3 regions of the Pseudalkalibacillus sp. NRS-1564 genome follow, and region 2 is predicted to be linked to each of the others. Evidence: predicted binding sites of a transcription regulator. Region 2 holds the regulator's gene; each other region holds the start of a gene.
The links. The regulator LexA, encoded in region 2, represses DNA repair genes until DNA is damaged. The targets are predictions, from matches to a motif close to CGAACATATGTTCG.
Positions count from the first base shown of each region.

Region 1: ACIFPW_RS09900 (SPL family radical SAM protein) is a predicted target of LexA. The motif match lies at 3,632-3,645, and genes of this name have one in related genera.
Region 3: ACIFPW_RS16845 (DNA polymerase thumb domain-containing protein) is a predicted target of LexA. The motif match lies at 3,406-3,419, and genes of this name have one in related genera.

Region 1 is NZ_JBITPM010000018.1:199,673-205,363, forward strand. It holds gene ACIFPW_RS09890 (zinc-ribbon domain-containing protein) at 360-1,517, shown strand; gene ACIFPW_RS09895 (S1C family serine protease) at 1,540-2,703, shown strand; gene ACIFPW_RS09900 (SPL family radical SAM protein) at 2,758-3,594, opposite strand; gene ACIFPW_RS09905 (hypothetical protein) at 3,706-4,107, shown strand; gene ACIFPW_RS09910 (LysR family transcriptional regulator) at 4,248-5,126, opposite strand; partial or broken gene ACIFPW_RS09915 (citrate synthase) at 5,242-5,691, shown strand, end outside.
Region 2 is NZ_JBITPM010000011.1:22,576-28,266, reverse strand. It holds gene ACIFPW_RS05145 (hypothetical protein) at 1-1,266, shown strand, start outside; gene lexA (transcriptional repressor LexA) at 1,517-2,140, opposite strand; gene yneA (cell division suppressor protein YneA) at 2,292-2,612, shown strand; gene ACIFPW_RS05130 (YneB family resolvase-like protein) at 2,616-3,266, shown strand; gene ACIFPW_RS05125 (DUF896 domain-containing protein) at 3,333-3,569, shown strand; gene ACIFPW_RS05120 (HesB/YadR/YfhF family protein) at 3,687-3,974, shown strand; gene sirA (sporulation inhibitor of replication protein SirA) at 4,135-4,578, shown strand; gene ACIFPW_RS05110 (YneF family protein) at 4,671-4,898, shown strand; gene ACIFPW_RS05105 (D-alanyl-D-alanine carboxypeptidase family protein) at 5,013-5,691, shown strand, end outside.
Region 3 is NZ_JBITPM010000038.1:784-6,474, reverse strand. It holds partial or broken gene ACIFPW_RS16860 (Na+/H+ antiporter NhaC family protein) at 1-372, opposite strand, end outside; SAM riboswitch class I at 443-546, opposite strand; gene ACIFPW_RS16855 (alpha/beta fold hydrolase) at 740-1,579, opposite strand; gene ACIFPW_RS16850 (YolD-like family protein) at 1,741-2,070, opposite strand; gene ACIFPW_RS16845 (DNA polymerase thumb domain-containing protein) at 2,085-3,341, opposite strand; gene ACIFPW_RS16840 (M4 family metallopeptidase) at 3,863-5,518, shown strand; gene ACIFPW_RS16835 (SDR family NAD(P)-dependent oxidoreductase) at 5,628-5,691, shown strand, end outside.

The DNA.
Region 1 (5,691 bases), on a different contig from region 2:
GTCTTCCTGGTAACGGAATATTTGAAAGGGGGTCTTAGGATCATCTTATCAAAGGGGTATAGGTGTGAACAGGTCCTTCAATACCGGTACAATCGAACGAAGTAACTTCTTTTTCATGATTTGATGTCCTTTGAACTAGTACAATCTATTCACTTTTAATCATAACAAGAAGAAATATGTCTTTTGAATCAATCCCTCCCCCTCTTTATAGGCTATTTTATAAGTAAGCTCTTACTCGATTTGAGCGAAAATTGCTTTATATTTCAATTCCCCAACAACCTACTGAAAAATATTTCCCTTACAAGGGAAATGTGTCAAAATATAACTAGCAATTGAGATTGAAAGCAGGTGGAATAAGGATGTACTGTCCACATTGTGGAAAAAAAAGAGGCGATGATGAGCAATTTTGCTTCTCTTGTGGAAAAGAACTAGTCACTCAAAATAAATCTAAGCATAGCCTATCCATTCTGTGGCGTTGGTTACCAGTGATGGTGTTTTTTCTTCTTTCTAGCACACTTGCCGGATATTATTTTTATGAAGAATCAACGTCAAAGGCAGCGATTCGCTCTTTTGAAAAGGGAGAGGAATTAGCTAAAAACGGCAAGCTCGAAGCAGCACAAAAAGAATTTAACGAGGCTCAACAAAACCGACCTCGTTTCCCCGCTGCCAAAAAAAACGAAAATATTGTAACGATCGCATTAAACGTTGAAGAGACTTTAAAACAGGCGGAAACCGCAAGAAAAAAAGATAACTACAGTAAAGCCTTAGATTTGATTAAAGAAGCTGAGCAAACCTCAGCATCCTATAAAGGTGATCTTTTCTCTACTTTACAAGAAGACATCGGAACGGTTCGGACAACTGTGATGGTTGCCGAATTAAAGTATGATATGAAAGGGAAAGAATCCATTGATGAATTGAAACCTGTGTTAACAAGGGCTGAAAGTTTACAAGTGGATGAAGCCCAAGACATAGCCGGACAAATTCGAAATCAAATTGTCGACTTTTCAATTAATGAAGCAAATGGTTATTTGGAAGAGAACCACTTTACGGAAGCATTAAACTCAGTAGAACAAGGCTTAGAAATCAATAAAGGTAACGAAAAGCTATCAAACCTCCAAACCGTAATTGAAAAGAGACGAAATTCGTTTGAGGAGGAGCAACAAAAGCGAATTGAACATGCTATGGTTGCTGCAGCAAAAGAAGAAGAAATGAATCGTACAAGCGCGATTGAGCTCAATGAATTAGAAACAAAGGTGACAGATTACAATGAATTAAAAGTAACAGGTACGGTCACAAGCAAAGCCACTGTTCCCGTCAATTCGATCGGGGCTTCTTATAAAGTATTGGACGGAGATGGAAAAGAGTTTGATAAAGGGGAGGTTTATATTAACCCCGACAAACTTTATCCTGACGATACAGGTAAATTTGACTTTATGATCTACGATGTAGGTGAAGACGTGAAGGATCTTGATCAATTCACAGTCGAGATTGATCATTTCACATGGTACTTGGATTAGCAGAAAGGAGTATTCAAGACGGATGTCTAAGAAATTGGCTTTGCTACTATCCCTTGCAAGCTCCCTCTTTATTCTGATTGGGGGCGGCGCAGGTTTTTATTTTTTACATGATTACTATTCGAATACAACCGTTGAAGCAACATCTTCTCTAGGAGAGAAAACAAATGCTCCAGAGAACCAAAAGAATGCTTCAGACTTAAAATCCGTCATTCATGAGACACAAAAAAGCGTTGTGCAAATTGAAGTCGCCTTAAAAGATGGCACTTCTTCTGGATCAGGCTTCCTCTACAATGCGAACGGAGACGTCATTACGAACGCTCATGTTGTCGAAGGCGCTCAAAAGATTATCGTTAAAACCTCTGATGCTAAACAATTCGAAGCTCAAATCATTGGTATGGGTGATACGATAGATGTTGCGGTGATTCGCGTTCCAGGACTAGAGGGAAATGATCCACTACCTGTTGCAGAAAAGCGCATGGCGGAAGTTGGGGACGATATCATTGCTCTTGGTAGCCCACTCGGACTTCAGAACACCGTTACAACAGGGATTGTCAGTGGTCTCGATCGAGAATTCATCTTAGAGCCCTATCGCTATGAGCATATCTATCAAATCTCTGCCCCCATTACAAAAGGGAACAGCGGAGGTCCCCTTATTGATGCAAATACAGGAGAGGCTATCGCCATTAATTCTGCAGGAACAGACTCAGGGGCAATTGGCTTTAGCATTCCACTTCCCAACGTTATTGAGCAAATTAAAAATTGGTCTGAAGACCCAGTGGAAATAACGGTAGATGATAAAAGTAAGGAAGAAGTATCAACACCACAAGGACTCACAGGAGAAGATTTTAAAAATAATGCTACCTATCTTATTGGATATTTCTATGAAAGCTTATCTACTCAAGACTATGTCACTGGCTACTCCTTACTTGGCAGTCGCTGGCAGAGTGAAATGCTGTATGAAGATTTTCGAAGTGGCTATATCCATACCCTTGACGTGGAAGTTTCAAATATGACCGGAAGTTTAAATCAAACGAATGATCAAGTAAAGGTAACAGCTACTATTAAAGCACAAGAACGAACCGAGGATAAGAAGACAACTACTTCTCTTTATAACGTCACTTACCAGGTTGGTTATGAAAATGACCAATTGAAAATTTTAAGTGGTAAGGCTGAAAAATTAAAATAAGTTAGACAACAAATAGGCTAGAGATACATTCTCTAGCCTATTTGTTGTTTTATATTAATACGATCCCTCTTCCGGAGGTGAAAAACCTTCTTGAGAAATATAAATGGCGCTATCAGGAAAAAAGGCCTGTAATCGCTTCTTTATTTTCAAATAGGCTTTACGTTGATACCAATCTTCTAGACCCGCATCTTCAAAGAGCTTGCGAATGCCAAGCTGCTCTGTTCTTTTACCACCGCTCCCATCACCCATGAAAAAGTCATCAAGCGTGAGGCGATCCGTTACTTCAGCTAACTTCTTAGGGAAATGTTCAGAACACGGGAGAAGTGGTGCGACTGCCGCTTGTACAGGAATACCGTTTGCTCGTAACGTTTGTAGCGCCTTTAATCTTGCAGCAATTGGCGGAGCTGATGGCGCAAAAATTTTGCGCACTGAATCAAGGTCTGTTTCTACTGTCATACTGACCAGAACCTTTTTGCCGAATTTTTTTAACAAATCAATATCTCTAGTGACGAGTGGTGAGCGGGTTTGAAGAAATAGAAAATCAGGCATTTCTTCTACCATAGCTTCAAGTAATCTTCTTGTTAAATTAGTCTTAAATTCAATAGGCTGATAAGGATCTGTCGAAGAAGACATAAAAATCGATACTTCTCCTTTTTTCCGAGCTTTCGGAATCTCTTTTTTCACAAGATCCACAGCGTTTTCTTTAATATCTACCCATTCTCCCCAATCCTCTTCCCTAAAAAGGGCAATCGGCATTCTTCTTACATAGCAATACGAACATCCGAAGGCACATCCAGCGTAAGGGTTCAGAGTGTGACTATATCCATTAAGAAATCCACTACCTTTTGTTAAAATAGACCGAGATGTTCGCTTCTGAATTGAAGGTTGCAATGGCGATCCCTCCTTCTTCGATTAGTGTACCACAAACCGAACGTACATTCGATTATTACGAATAATTTTTCCTTAATCGGGCACGGTAAAGGTGAAAGGTGGTATACATTGATGAAACGTTCAGTAAGCTGTCTCCTTTTCTTACTTCTTCTTTTACCAATTCATGCACATGCAGCTGGTCCGATTCAGCTCATTCAAGGAAAGTGTCCAACATCACTAGATCAATCAGCATCAACAAAAGGACTTACAACGAAAGCTACAACGATTCTTTCAGGCTTAATGGCCAATACTCCCGATACAAATTCATGGCAAATCATTAGCATGTCCCCTTTAAAAAAGAAGTCACCCTATTACGCGCCAGCCGTTAAAACCTGCGAAAAAAAAGTCGCAAATCACACTTACCTTATTGATGTACTCGTCACAAAGAAATCTTCTCAACTCCCCGTGCGCATGCACCTCTTTGCTTCTAAAGAAGAAAAGGGGTGGAAAGTTTGGGGACTAACTACTTACTAAATGTGTATACTTTATTTTACTTCGCACATACTACTCATGCGTGTAAGCTAGCCGTTAGGATCTATGACACGCAACCATCCCACACTCTTATTTCACACTCGGAAAATAAGAGGATAGCCCGATCAGGACGCTGATCGGGCTTAATTCATGCTTTTCTCAATAAATTGTTTAAATATTTCTGTTTCCTCCGAAAGATGTTGATAGACCATGTATGTGTGAACCTCAGACAGTTTGATTTCCTCAGTATCGACTTGAAGAATTCTCCCTTCAAATACCTCACGCCGAACAGATGACCATGGTAAAAAAGAGAACCCAAGCCCTTCCTCAATAAATCGCTTTGTAATGTGTACTTGGGATACAACCATCGTTCGAACACCGTCATATTTAGAACGTAGTTCAACTAAAAGATCTTCCCAATAATCAGGATGATTGTGTGTGAGTAACGTTGATCTCAAACAAAACTCACTTAAAGTTAAAGGCAGACTTGTTTCCGCATCTCCCCCATCGTGTGGCACAACTAAAACAATTGGATCGGCTCCAATTTGTTCATTTTTCACATATGCCTGCAAAGATTTCATTCTTGAAAGACCGAAATCTGCATCATTCTTGGTGATCATCTCTCCAATTTCATTAGACTCACTTACTTTTACAACTACCTCAATCGATGGATAAGCTTTCATAAATTGCTGAAGGACATTAGGTAGAACCGTAGCAGCAATTAAAGGAGATACAGCAATCGTCAACTTTCGATGGCACCCCTGCCTCCACCCGTTCATATGACGTAAGCTAGTCTCATACTGTTCAACTAACTCTTTGGCATGCGGAAGAAATTGTCTTCCTGCTTCGGAGAGCACCACTCTTCTACCGCTCTTCATAAATAGCTTACTGCCAATCTGCTTTTCGAGTTGTTGAATGTGAACCGTAACAGTAGGTTGAGCAAGATAGAGTTTTTCAGATGTTTCCCTGAAATTTTCATACGAAGCAGCTGTGACAAATGTTTTCAACCAGTTTAGATTCATTCTTACCCCCCTTATTGATAGCGTTTCTCTATTAATTATTCAGTAATTATTTATTAGTCATAATCATATCGAATCGATACACTAGATACAAGACGAATGAAATGGAGTTGAGTTTATGATTCATGCCGGATTAGAAGGAATCATTGCGGCTGATTCCAATATCAGCCTTGTAGACGGAGAGAACGGTTTGCTTGTCTATCGAGGACACTGGGCAAAAGAAATTGCGAAAGAAAAATCATTCGAAGAAGCTGCCTACTTCCTATGGAATGGTTCATTTCCTACTGAACAACAGCTAACTGCTTTCACCTCCGCACTTGGTGAAGCAAGACACTTATCACCAAACCAGAAGGAAATCATAAATCGTTTACCTAAAAAATGGAGATGATGAGCGTTATTCGAACGGTCTTATCTTCCATGGGAGATCACTCATATCAGTTCCCAGCGACACAGGAACAGGGAATTCACCTACTGAGTATCGTTCCCACTATTATTGCCTATCGCTACCGCACTCAAAATGGATTATCCCAAATCGATCCAGACGTAACGTTGTCTCACGTTGGGAACT
Region 2 (5,691 bases):
GGAATTGCGCTTTTTATTGTAGGGATATTAACTATCGGTTTTTTACCGTTAACTGGAAGTGCCAAAGGTGATTGCTTTAACACTGATGCGGCGCTAACACCAGAGGAGCAGCGAATGGAAGACGGTGCCCCAATCCCACAGCAAATTATGGATAAGGCGGAGTTTACAGTTTTTGCGGATGAATTTAAGGAGGATTTGTGCAAAGCGAAAAGTGTAAAAAAAGCAGAGAAAGTGATCGAAAAGCATGGTGAGAAGCTGTGGGAGACGGCTGTTGCTCGAGCTCAGGGAGAACGAAATGATTTAGGGGAACTAGATCGTTATGATGATCGCCCGCTTTATTGGACTCGATTACATATGACTGCTGCCCTCAGGCAATGGGAACCTTCATATACAGTAACGGAGAAAAAGCAAGAAGAACTGATGAAGAAACTAGAGTACACGTCAAGGGGAATTACTTCTATTGATTTTCCAAAAGGGAAGAAAGTTAAGCGTATTTTAGTAAGCGGATTTGATCCATACCGTTTAGAACAGGAATTTAGGAGATCAAACCCTTCTGGCGCTGCAGCGCTTCAGATGGATGGGAAAGTCGTTTTGACGGAAGAAGGTCCAGCTTTTGTTCAAGCAGCGAATTTTCCGGTACGATGGGATGATTTTGATGAAGGAATCGTTGAAGATACTTTTGGACCTTACCTGGTTAATAGTAAAGAGCAGGTGGATCTCATGATGACAATCAGTCAAGGTGGTCCAAAAGCTATGACCATCGAAGGGTTTGCCGGGAGATGGCGCACAGGGGTTGGAAACACTCTTGAAGATCGCTCAGAAGTTATTCCGACAGTGAGCAATTGGCCGATGCCTGAAAAACTGCCGGAATTTATTGAAACAACGCTTCCTTACAAGGAAATGATTGCAGCCAATACTGGACCATGGCCGGTAGAAAGAGGCGATGAAGTATGCGAATGGCTCGCACCAGAATATCGTGATAAACCGTATGAGTGCCATGAAGGGGGTCCGACTGAAGGATCAAAAGCTCGTAAAGGAGGAGGCGGAAGCTACTTATCGAATGAAAGTCAGTACCGATCCAATCGCGTGCGAATTGGGATAGGAGCTTATGATATTCCGGGTGGACACCTTCACGTAGCCGCTCAGGAGTACTATCCTGAAGATCCTTCCGTTTATATCACTGATGAGTTCCAAAAGTTCCGTCAGGCGACAGTAGATCAAACAGTTGAATTAGTTATAGCGGCTTCAGAGGCTGCTGAAAAGTAACCGTTTAAGAATTATGTTAGAAGTATACAAAACCGCCCTTTATTTAAATGAAGGGCGGTTTTGTATAGCCTTTAAGAGTTAAAAGTAGGTAGGTGAGGTTGGTTGTAATGTAAAGCTACACCCCTATGCTCTTCAAACTGCGATCATTTACACAGACGGAGGGGTTAATAAATAAAAGAAGAGAAGAAGCTCGTATTGATATAGCCCAGAAAGCTTATATAACATAAAAAAAGAAGCGCACGCAGCGCTTCTAGTGAATGGAGCGAAAGACCCCAATTACTTTACCAAGAATAGAAACGGAATCAAGAATGATCGGTTCCATCGATGAGTTTTCCGGTTGAAGTCGGAAGTAGTTGCTTTCTTTAAAGAATCGTTTAACAGTTGCTTCAGCTTCATCTGTCATCGCGACAACAATATCACCGTTATTTGCAGTTGGTTGTTGCTTCACAATAACCATATCACCGTTATAAATACCAGCTTCGATCATACTATCCCCTTCAATCACTAGAATAAAGGTATGTTCTTCATCCTGTGCAAACTGTTCTGGAAGCGGGAAGTATTCTTCTACATTTTCAATGGCAGTGATCGGTTGACCAGCAGTTACTTTACCAATGACGGGAACGTTTACAGTATGTTGACGAGGAATATCGATCGTTTCATCAAGACCAAGCACTTCGATGGCTCTTGGTTTTGTTGGGTCTCGTCTGATATACCCTTTTTTCTCGAGTCTTGCCAGGTGGCCATGGACAGTGGAGCTTGAAGCAAGTCCAACAGCTTCGCCAATTTCTCTTACGGAGGGTGGATAACCCTTTTGCTTAACTTCGACTTTAATAAAGTCCAGAATGTCCTGCTGACGCTTTGATAGTTTCATAATATCTGGCACCTCGTTCCAATCTATCTATTTGTTAGTAGTATACCAGAATTTTTGTTCGCATACAAACATAAGTTCGAAGAAATCAGTTGACACGAACAGAGGTTCTGATATACTAAAAACAGAACAAATATTCGCATATGGGGTGATTGGGATGAGAAAGCAAGCTGGGGGCTTGTCTGGAGTTGATTTTCTTGTCATTATATCTTTTGTAGCTGTGTTAATTATTGTGTTTCTATCTTTGCGAACAGCTGCAGCTGAGGAGTATGATCGTTATACAACGGTACAATTGGAGCAGGGAGATACTGTTTTAGAAATTGCGGAAGAATACCGTACTGCGCATGAGTTGTCTGATCGGAAGTTCGTCAGTTGGGTTGAAGAAGTGAATAGCATTGATGCAAACCGAATTACAGCAGGAGATACTCTCATCATCCCTGTTGAAGCGAACGCTACCGCACTTGGGGGTAAAGAATAAAGTATGAACGCCGTTATTTATTGTCGGGTAAGCACAAAGAAAGAAGCACAGGAGTCTTCTCTTGCCAGGCAAAAAGAAGAACTACAACGATTTGCATCACAGTCAGGTTTTATTATACAGCGCTTGATTGAAGAAAAGCACAGCGGGTATGACATTGATCGTGATGGCATACTTGAGGTGCTTGACTTATTGAAAGAGGGGCATGTTGAGGCATTGCTCATTCAAGATGAAACAAGACTTGGGGGAGGGAATGCAAAGATCGCTCTTCTACATGCCGTCCATAAATATGGAGGGACGATTTATACAGTGAATCAAAACGGAGAACTTCAATTGTCGGAATCTGATTCGATGGTTCTTGAGATCGTTAGTATCGTTGAAGAATTTCAGCGCAAGCTTCATAATCTGAAAATTAAACGTGGAATGGACAAGGCGGTTAAAGAAGGCTATCGACCACAGCGAAACCTCAGCCATCAAAATCAAGGTGGGCGTGAGCGGGTGGAAGTTCCAATCGAAGAAATTGTTAATCTACGAAACCGTGGTCTTACGTTTAATGAGATAGCTGCAACGCTTAAAGGATTTGGACATCACGCTTCGAAAGCAACGGTACATAGACGTTATCAGGAATATGTTGACGAGCAGAACGAGAAGCACTAAACTTGTCTATGTTCAAAACATGCGTTAGCATGTGAGATACAAGTTTCAGTAAAGGAGCTATTTTACATGCCTTTTGAAGATAAACTCCAAAGAATTAACGAGCTATCTCGTAAAGCAAAAGAGTCATCATTAACAGAAGATGAGAAAAAAGAACAGAAAAAGCTACGTAAGGAATATTTAGCAAATTTCCGTTCTTCTTTCAAAAACCAACTTCATTCTATAAAAGTTGTGGATGAAGAAGGCACAGATGTAACACCTGAAAAGCTTAAGGAAAGCAAGAAAAACCGTCGCTTTCTTCAGTAGAAAATAGCCTAATTTTGCGAAAAGCAAAATTAGGCTATTTTTATGGTTGCAATTTTTCAAATATTCGTTATACTGTACTATAACAAGATGTACTAATACAAAACGGAGAGGGCGGATATGATGTTTGTTGTAACTGATTCTGCAGCTGAGTTTTACAAAAATGAAATGGAACTTGGTAACGGTGATTGCCTGAGGTTATTCGTACGCTACGCAGGGAGTGGAGACAGCGGAGGTTTTTCTCTTGGGGTCATGTCTGATAAGCCTTCATATGATGATTATAAGCAAGAAATTGGAGGAGTTACGTACTTCGTTCGACCGGACGATCAATGGTTTGTTGATCGAATGAAGCTTGATTATGATGAGAGATCCGGCGGTGTTCTTTGTGACCTGCCGAGTATGGCATAGCATTCTAAAGACCTGTACTATAACATATATGTTATAGTACAGGTCTTTTTGATTTCGACAAAACTAGTGAAGGCTAGCCTCCATGTATAGACAATCATTTTATGAGAACTCATTTATACTTTCTTTTATATGAGTGGATTCTTGGGCAGGGGGGAGTTATATGAGGCATTACGAAATGTACTTCGTTAAGCAGCACATTGCAGAACAATATGCTGGTAAGGAGCATCTGTTGTATCAACTTTTCCTCGAAAGGAAGCGGGCCATACAGGCTGATCAGAAAGAGCTTCTAGAAAAACAGGTAGCCTTTATTACAGAGCCTGTGGAAGAAGAAGAACTAAATACCAGTTTGGTCAATGAATTGGGTGGCTTTCGCACGTATGAATATAAAAATGAAGGGCATCGATTGTGTATTAAACAATCTAAAAGTGATGCATCTTTATTTGTAAGAAGCGAGAAGATAAATATATATGCTAGCGGATCAAACGAGGCTGAAACAGTCTTTTTTGAAGTGATACGAAAATTAACTCCTTCGTTCTTTGCGATTGACTTCCAATCCGGTCGATACGGGTGGCTTAACCCGATTAAACAACAGAAACTAGTTTGAATAAACTCCTACTATTTTAATAGACGTTATTGTATAATCATTAAGGGTTGTAGTACACTATTGGAAGAGAAAGAATAAGGAGGAAATCTAGAATGTGGTGGATGTACACGCTTGTGGGCGTGCTAGCGTTGATTGCTGGAGTAGCACTTGGCTTTTTTATTGCCCGCAAATATATGATGGACTATTTAAAGAAGAATCCCCCTATTAATGAAAATATGCTTCGTGTAATGATGATGCAAATGGGGCAAAAACCTTCTCAGAAGAAGATTAATCAGATGATGAAGGCTATGAATAGTCAAATGACAAACAACGATAAATAGCTTATTGAGCACTCTGGTAACAGAGTGCTTTTTGTATGGAGTAATTTTGGTTGACGGGTCTAATTGGTGTGATGGTATGATAGATTAGACTATAAAAAATCAGGAAGTGTTCACATGACAATGAAAAATTTAGTAGTAGCAACAGGTCTTTCGTTCGCGCTTTTAGCCGGATGCCAGGCGGGAGATGACGAGCAAACGTCTAACCAGACAGAGAATCAGTCACAGAATGATGGACAGACGAATAACGGCTCCTCGAATAGTATTGAAAATAATGATGGAAACCAAAACAATAACAAGCAAAATGATAGCAGCAAGAAAGAAGATGAAGAAAGCGATCAAAGCGATGAGGCCAAAAAGGATAAATCAGCAGCGTATCCAACGATGGCTGAAACAGTTGAGAAAAATGGAGAGAATTTAACTGTAACGAATCCAGACAGTATTTATGTTGTGGCAAATAAAGAGCGAAATCTACCTTCAGACTTTGTGCCCCAAAATCTTGTGGAACCGGATGTTTCTTCATACGCACCAAAAGATGATCCTAAAAGGTTGATGGTCAAGGAAGCGGCTACAGCGCTTGAAAAAATGTTTGCCGGTGCAAAGAAAGATGGATTTGAATTAAAAGCTGTCTCTGGCTACCGCTCCTATGAGCGACAGGAAGCTATTTTTGCTTATAATGCTGAACAGCGTGGAGAAGAAGTAGCGAACCAGGTTAGCGCTCAGGCGGGGCAGAGTGAACATCAGACGGGATTAACGATGGATATTAGCACGCCTTCTCTAGGAAGCTCTCTTACCG
Region 3 (5,691 bases), on a different contig from region 2:
AGAAATAAAACAGCCAATGACAAACAAACCTACGATTAAAAGATTAGCCGGTAGAATTGATATACCTAAATTAACAATCGAATCTACTGCTCCAATTTTTTCAGCTGTTCCGGCAAACGCCCCAGCCAGTAAAAAGACCAAAATCATTAATATGATATTCGTATTACCTGCTCCACGACAAAACACTTCCACTTTTTTCATAAAGCTTTCTTTTCGATTCATCGAAAGAGCTACGCCCGCCGCAATTAGAGAAGCGAGAATAACAGGCATACTATAAAAGTCCTTTGTTATGATAGCTGTACCAATAAAAAGCACAATAAATATTCCAAGGGGAAGTAAAGCCAGGCCGTTCCCCTTTATTTCTTTCTCCATTATTCATGTCTCCTTCATCCTTTATTCTGTCTCAATAAAAAAAGCCCACTTCAAGAGAAGAAGGCTTTTGCACTTATCTCTCAAGATTTCTCTTGCTGGAAGCAGCACCTTTCTGATGATCAGAGGTTGCTGAAGCTTCTTTGGGCCAGGTCCCTCCACTTCTCTTAATAAGAAATATACAATTATTAATGAGCGCATGCTTCATTTTACTTTTTCATAACGAGCTTTACTTTATCACGCATTATTCTGATGAGTCAACTTTGATTAACTGCATCAAAATAAACTCCTCATCCTTTAAGGAGTTTACCTGATTAACTAGTCTGGTTCAAGCTTTGTATGACTACCAATTTTTGCAATAGATCAATCTTTATTTTCCTAAAAACCACTCAATATCCTTCATAATCGATTCCGGTTTTTCTTCTGGTAGAAGGTGACCGGTTTTTTCATAGATGATCAGTTTAGCATTTGGGAGATCCTTACTGAGACGCTTCCCAATTTTCAACGGCACAACTCTGTCATTTTCTCCCCATATTAGTAGGCTAGGTGTATGAATTTGATTTAGTTCAACTTCTGACAAATCTCCTTCGCGATCTCGAATCATCCTAACTAATGACCGAAAGATACCCTCATTGAAGAAAGGTTGGATATATCCATCCATCATTTCTTCATCGATAAGGGAAGGATCATAAACACAATTAAGCAAATTTCCTCTAACACCTTTTCGATAAAGCCACCTTTTCAAGTATACCGAGAAAAAAGGTAAGTACGATGTATACACTAGACTCTGTTTAGCCTTTTCAAGATATCCTGAACTGCACAGTAAAATATTCTTACTAACGAGATCATCTTTCATAGCCGAGGCTCTCATTGCTACTTGCCCACCCATAGAATGGCCGATCATAACAGTATGATCAATTGAAAGCCTTTCTAAAAGTTCAACCACCACTTCCGCATAATTATGATAAGAGTGGACAAAACGATTAGACTTTTCACTTTTTCCGAACGGAGGAAGATCAATGGCAACAACAGTATATGCCTTTGTTAATAATGGTATCAATCTTCTGAAGCTGAAGCTCGACGATAGAAAACCGTGAAGAAGCGTTAATACTGGTCGATCGACGGCTGTGTCATTTCTATAGTATTCATAGTGAATATCAATTCCTTTGATCTTTTCCGTATTTTGTTTAAGATTTTGAGCTAATAGCATCTTTCATCTCACTCCGGATTTTGAATTCATCTGATCTGATTTACCCTTCGTTTCTAACCAGACAGGATGGTCTCACTTATTCAGGTTTGACTTTATACTTATTTTACCCCAATCCTGAAATGAAAAACTTTTTTTACATCCGAGAGGATACTCCATTTTTTTCATTCTAACTCTACGTGCACAAGGTCCAGCAGCTTTATCGTTGTCCTTTTTTCATTATGGTCAATAATACGCAGTTCTTTCGTAAGTGGATCTACATAGTGCACATATCCAAAGAGAGTTTTCGTTTCTCCCCCACTAAAGTGTTGAAAACAAAGCGAGTTGTGATTGGCCATTGCTTCACATATTGTTTCATTCATTTCCACCATTCTTTGTTCATCAAGTACCGGCTTTTCACTTTTTTTCTCTTCGGTTTTCCAATCTCTTAGCTCTTTCACATGCTCAGGTAACATCATTGACGTCCATTTTATATTTCCGCGATCACGAATCACGCTTCTTCCCCCTTCTATGCTTTATGACCACCCACAAGTTTACTTCTATGCAGTGCCGTACCGGCCTTTGTGTATGAAACGGCACAAAGCAGCGCATCTGAGCCATATTTCTCACGGATCGAATCCATCACATATCCGAGATCCCGCTGCTTTGGGCGTGACGCGTTAAATAAGTCCAACTGCACTTCTTCATCATTGCAAATATTTGAAAGGGTAATGGAAATCTTACGAACCGTTTTTCTTCCAAAGAACTCCTCAAATAACTGAAGACATACATTGTATATTTCGAGCGTAATAGCAGTCGGGCTGTGGATACTCCTTGAACGGTGAAAGCCACCCCTGCCTTCTTCTTTACTATAACCAATCCCAAGGCTAATCGTACGCCCTGCCTTCCGGGCTTTTCTCGCACGTCTTGCAACTTCTTCACTCATCTCAAGAATGACGTGTTGAATGTCTTTTTCGTCATGGTAATCTCGCAACAAAATTTGGCTTTTCCCATAGCTAATCTGTCCCTGCATAATCGGCGCACCCATTTCAGAAAGATCGATGCCCCACGCATGATGATAGAGCTGATTTCCCATAATACCGAATTTTTCTTCTAGTAGATGTAGCGGGTAATGCGCAAGCTGCTTTACATTCATAATCCCCATTCGATTTAACGTTCGCTCGACACGCGATCCGATACCCCACATTTGACTTAGCGGGGAAAGCGGCCAGAGTTTTTTAGGAATATCTTCATAAGTCCATTCTGCAATCCCTTTTTCTTTCGCTTCCAGATCGAGACAAAGCTTTGCCATTAAAAGATTTGGGCCAATCCCTATGGCACATGGTAATCCGAATGTCTCTCTTATTTCATTTCTGATCTTGTGAGCTACTTCAAATTTGTTCCCCCAAAGTCGTTCTGTCCCATCAACCTGCAAAAACGATTCATCAACGCTATACGTATGGATACATTCTGATGGTACATAACGATGAAAAAGCCTCGTTATTTCCATTGATTGTTTTAAATATGAAGACATTTTCGCATTAACGATATGAATGTTTTTATTATTTGGAATTTCAAATAGTCTGCTCCCTGTTCGTATTCCAAATTCCTTCTTTAGTGCCGGAGACGCTGCTAGCACAACACTTCCCTGTCGCTCGGTATCACCAACAACCGCGAGATAGCATGTAAGTGGATCAAGCCCCATCTCTACTGCTGAACAACTTGCATAAAAACTTTTCATATCAATACATAGGATTGTTTTCTTTGGAAATTTAGAATAATCCATTTGTATCCCCCCTTCTCCTAATCAAAAGAACGTTTGTTCCCTTTATATATACCCGTATTTTAACCGAATATACGTTCTCTTTACAATAAGTACTTTCTTCCAATCATAAAACGATTCACTTAGCATCACCCTTTTTTCTAAAGTAACGAAAAGTACCGGAAGAAGAGTAACAATGAACTTAACGATATTCACTCGAAAGTTAGTCATCAGAGCACATACGTATTGGAGATCCTACACTTGTTCCATTAACAGATAGGGAAGTAGAAATACTCGCGCATCAATCTCTAAACGCACAGAAAAAGAACCAGGATATGCCGTTTCATATGGTCATTAACGCCATTATTTATTAGCACACCACCTCCTGAGTCTAAAGAACCAATACCTTTTTAAAAATAACAGGTATATCTCCCTATAACTCTATCCAAAAGGATAGGTCTTAACTATCAAAATAGTTTAAATAGTTTGAATACTAAATCTTTTATGGTAATGTTAGCTCATCTTAATCACGAGGGGGATATAGAATGGGAAAGAAAAAAAATTTACTTTCAATCGGTTTATCAGTGGGGCTCGTTAGTACCATGCTCGCACCATCCTCAACATTTGCAGCAGCAGATACGAATATGAATAAAGAAACAGGAACACCTACTTTTGTTTCAGGAAAACTAACAAAAGCAAGCTCTCAAAATGCCAATCAAGTACTATTTGATTACTTGAACGAACAGAAAAACCTGTACAAGTTTAGTGGATCTTCCGCTAAGGATTCCTTTAAAATCCTATCAAAAGAAAAGGACGATCTTGGTTTTACGGTTTTTCGATTACAACAACTTCATGAAGGAACACCTGTTTATGGTTCAACTCAAACGGCTCATGTTGATGAAAGTGGTATTTTAACAGCCGTATCAGGTACAGTTATTCCAGACCTTGGGTCGAAGAAAGAGCTTAAAAAAGCAACAAAATTCAAGAAACAGGACGCCGTTAAAAAAGCAGAAGAAGATCTCGGTTTTTCACCAGCCTATGAACAAAAACCCGAATCCAACCTTGTCGTCTATACTGAAGGAGAGTCTGCAACGTATGCTTACCATGTGACCTTGAACTTCCTCTCGCCTGAACCGGGTAACTGGCAATACATAATTGATGCAACAAGTGGTGAAGTTCTAACAAGCTTCAATGCTCTACACGAAGCAAAAAAAGAAGGAGTCGGCAAGCCAGGTGGTGGTGATAATGTTACCGGAACAATTAAGACGGCAAGTGGAACTGGTGTACTTGGTGATCAAAAAACGTTCAATACGCTACTTTCCTCTTCAACTTATTACTTGAAAGACACTACGCGAGGTGGCGGAATCTTAACATATGATGCGGCAAATCGCACAAAACTGCCAGGCTCTTTATGGGCAGATTCGGATAACTCCTTTAACGCAAGCTATGACGCGGCTGCAGTCGACGCTCACTACTATGCAGGAGCGACGTATGATTATTATAAAGATGTCTTCAACCGAGATAGTTATGACGGAAACGGTTCACCACTAAAGTCCACCGTACATTACGGACGCAACTACAATAATGCGTTCTGGAACGGAAGCCAAATGGTCTATGGTGATGGAGATGGCTCAACTTTTGTATCCCTTTCAGGTGGTGAAGATGTTGTTGCTCATGAATTGACACACGCTGTCACTGATACAACAGCTGACTTAATTTATCAAAATGAATCAGGAGCACTGAATGAATCCATGTCTGATGTATTCGGAACGCTTGTAGAATACTACGACAGCAATAACCCTGACTGGTTAATCGGAGAAGATATTTATACACCAGGTACATCCGGGGATGCTCTTCGTTCAATGTCAGACCCATCCCAATTCGGAGACCCTGATCATTACTCTGTCCGCTATACTGGTTCTCAAGATAATGGCGGCGTTCATATCAACAGCGGCATCATGAACAAAGCAGCTTATCTGCTGAGTGAAGGCGGTACATTCTATGGGGTAACCGTATCAGGAATTGGAAAAGACAAACTCAGCGCTATTTACTACCGCACCCTTACGCAATACTTAACCGCTTCTTCAAACTTTAGTCAGATGAGATCAGCAGCAGTACAAGCTGCCACTGATCTTTATGGAAGCGGAAGCTCAGAAGTTCAATCTGTAAAACAGGCTTTTAATGCAGTTGGAGTTCAATAGAAAGAAGTTAGGCAGGCAGCCAATGGCTACCTGTCTTTTCGTTATGTCAGGGTTTTATAAGTATTCAAACGGGTAAAAGGGTGCTAGACCTTAAAAGGAGGAAGGACAAATGGGAATTTTCAAAGAGGATACGCTTAAGCATGAACATGTTCTCATTACCGGAGCCACGGGTG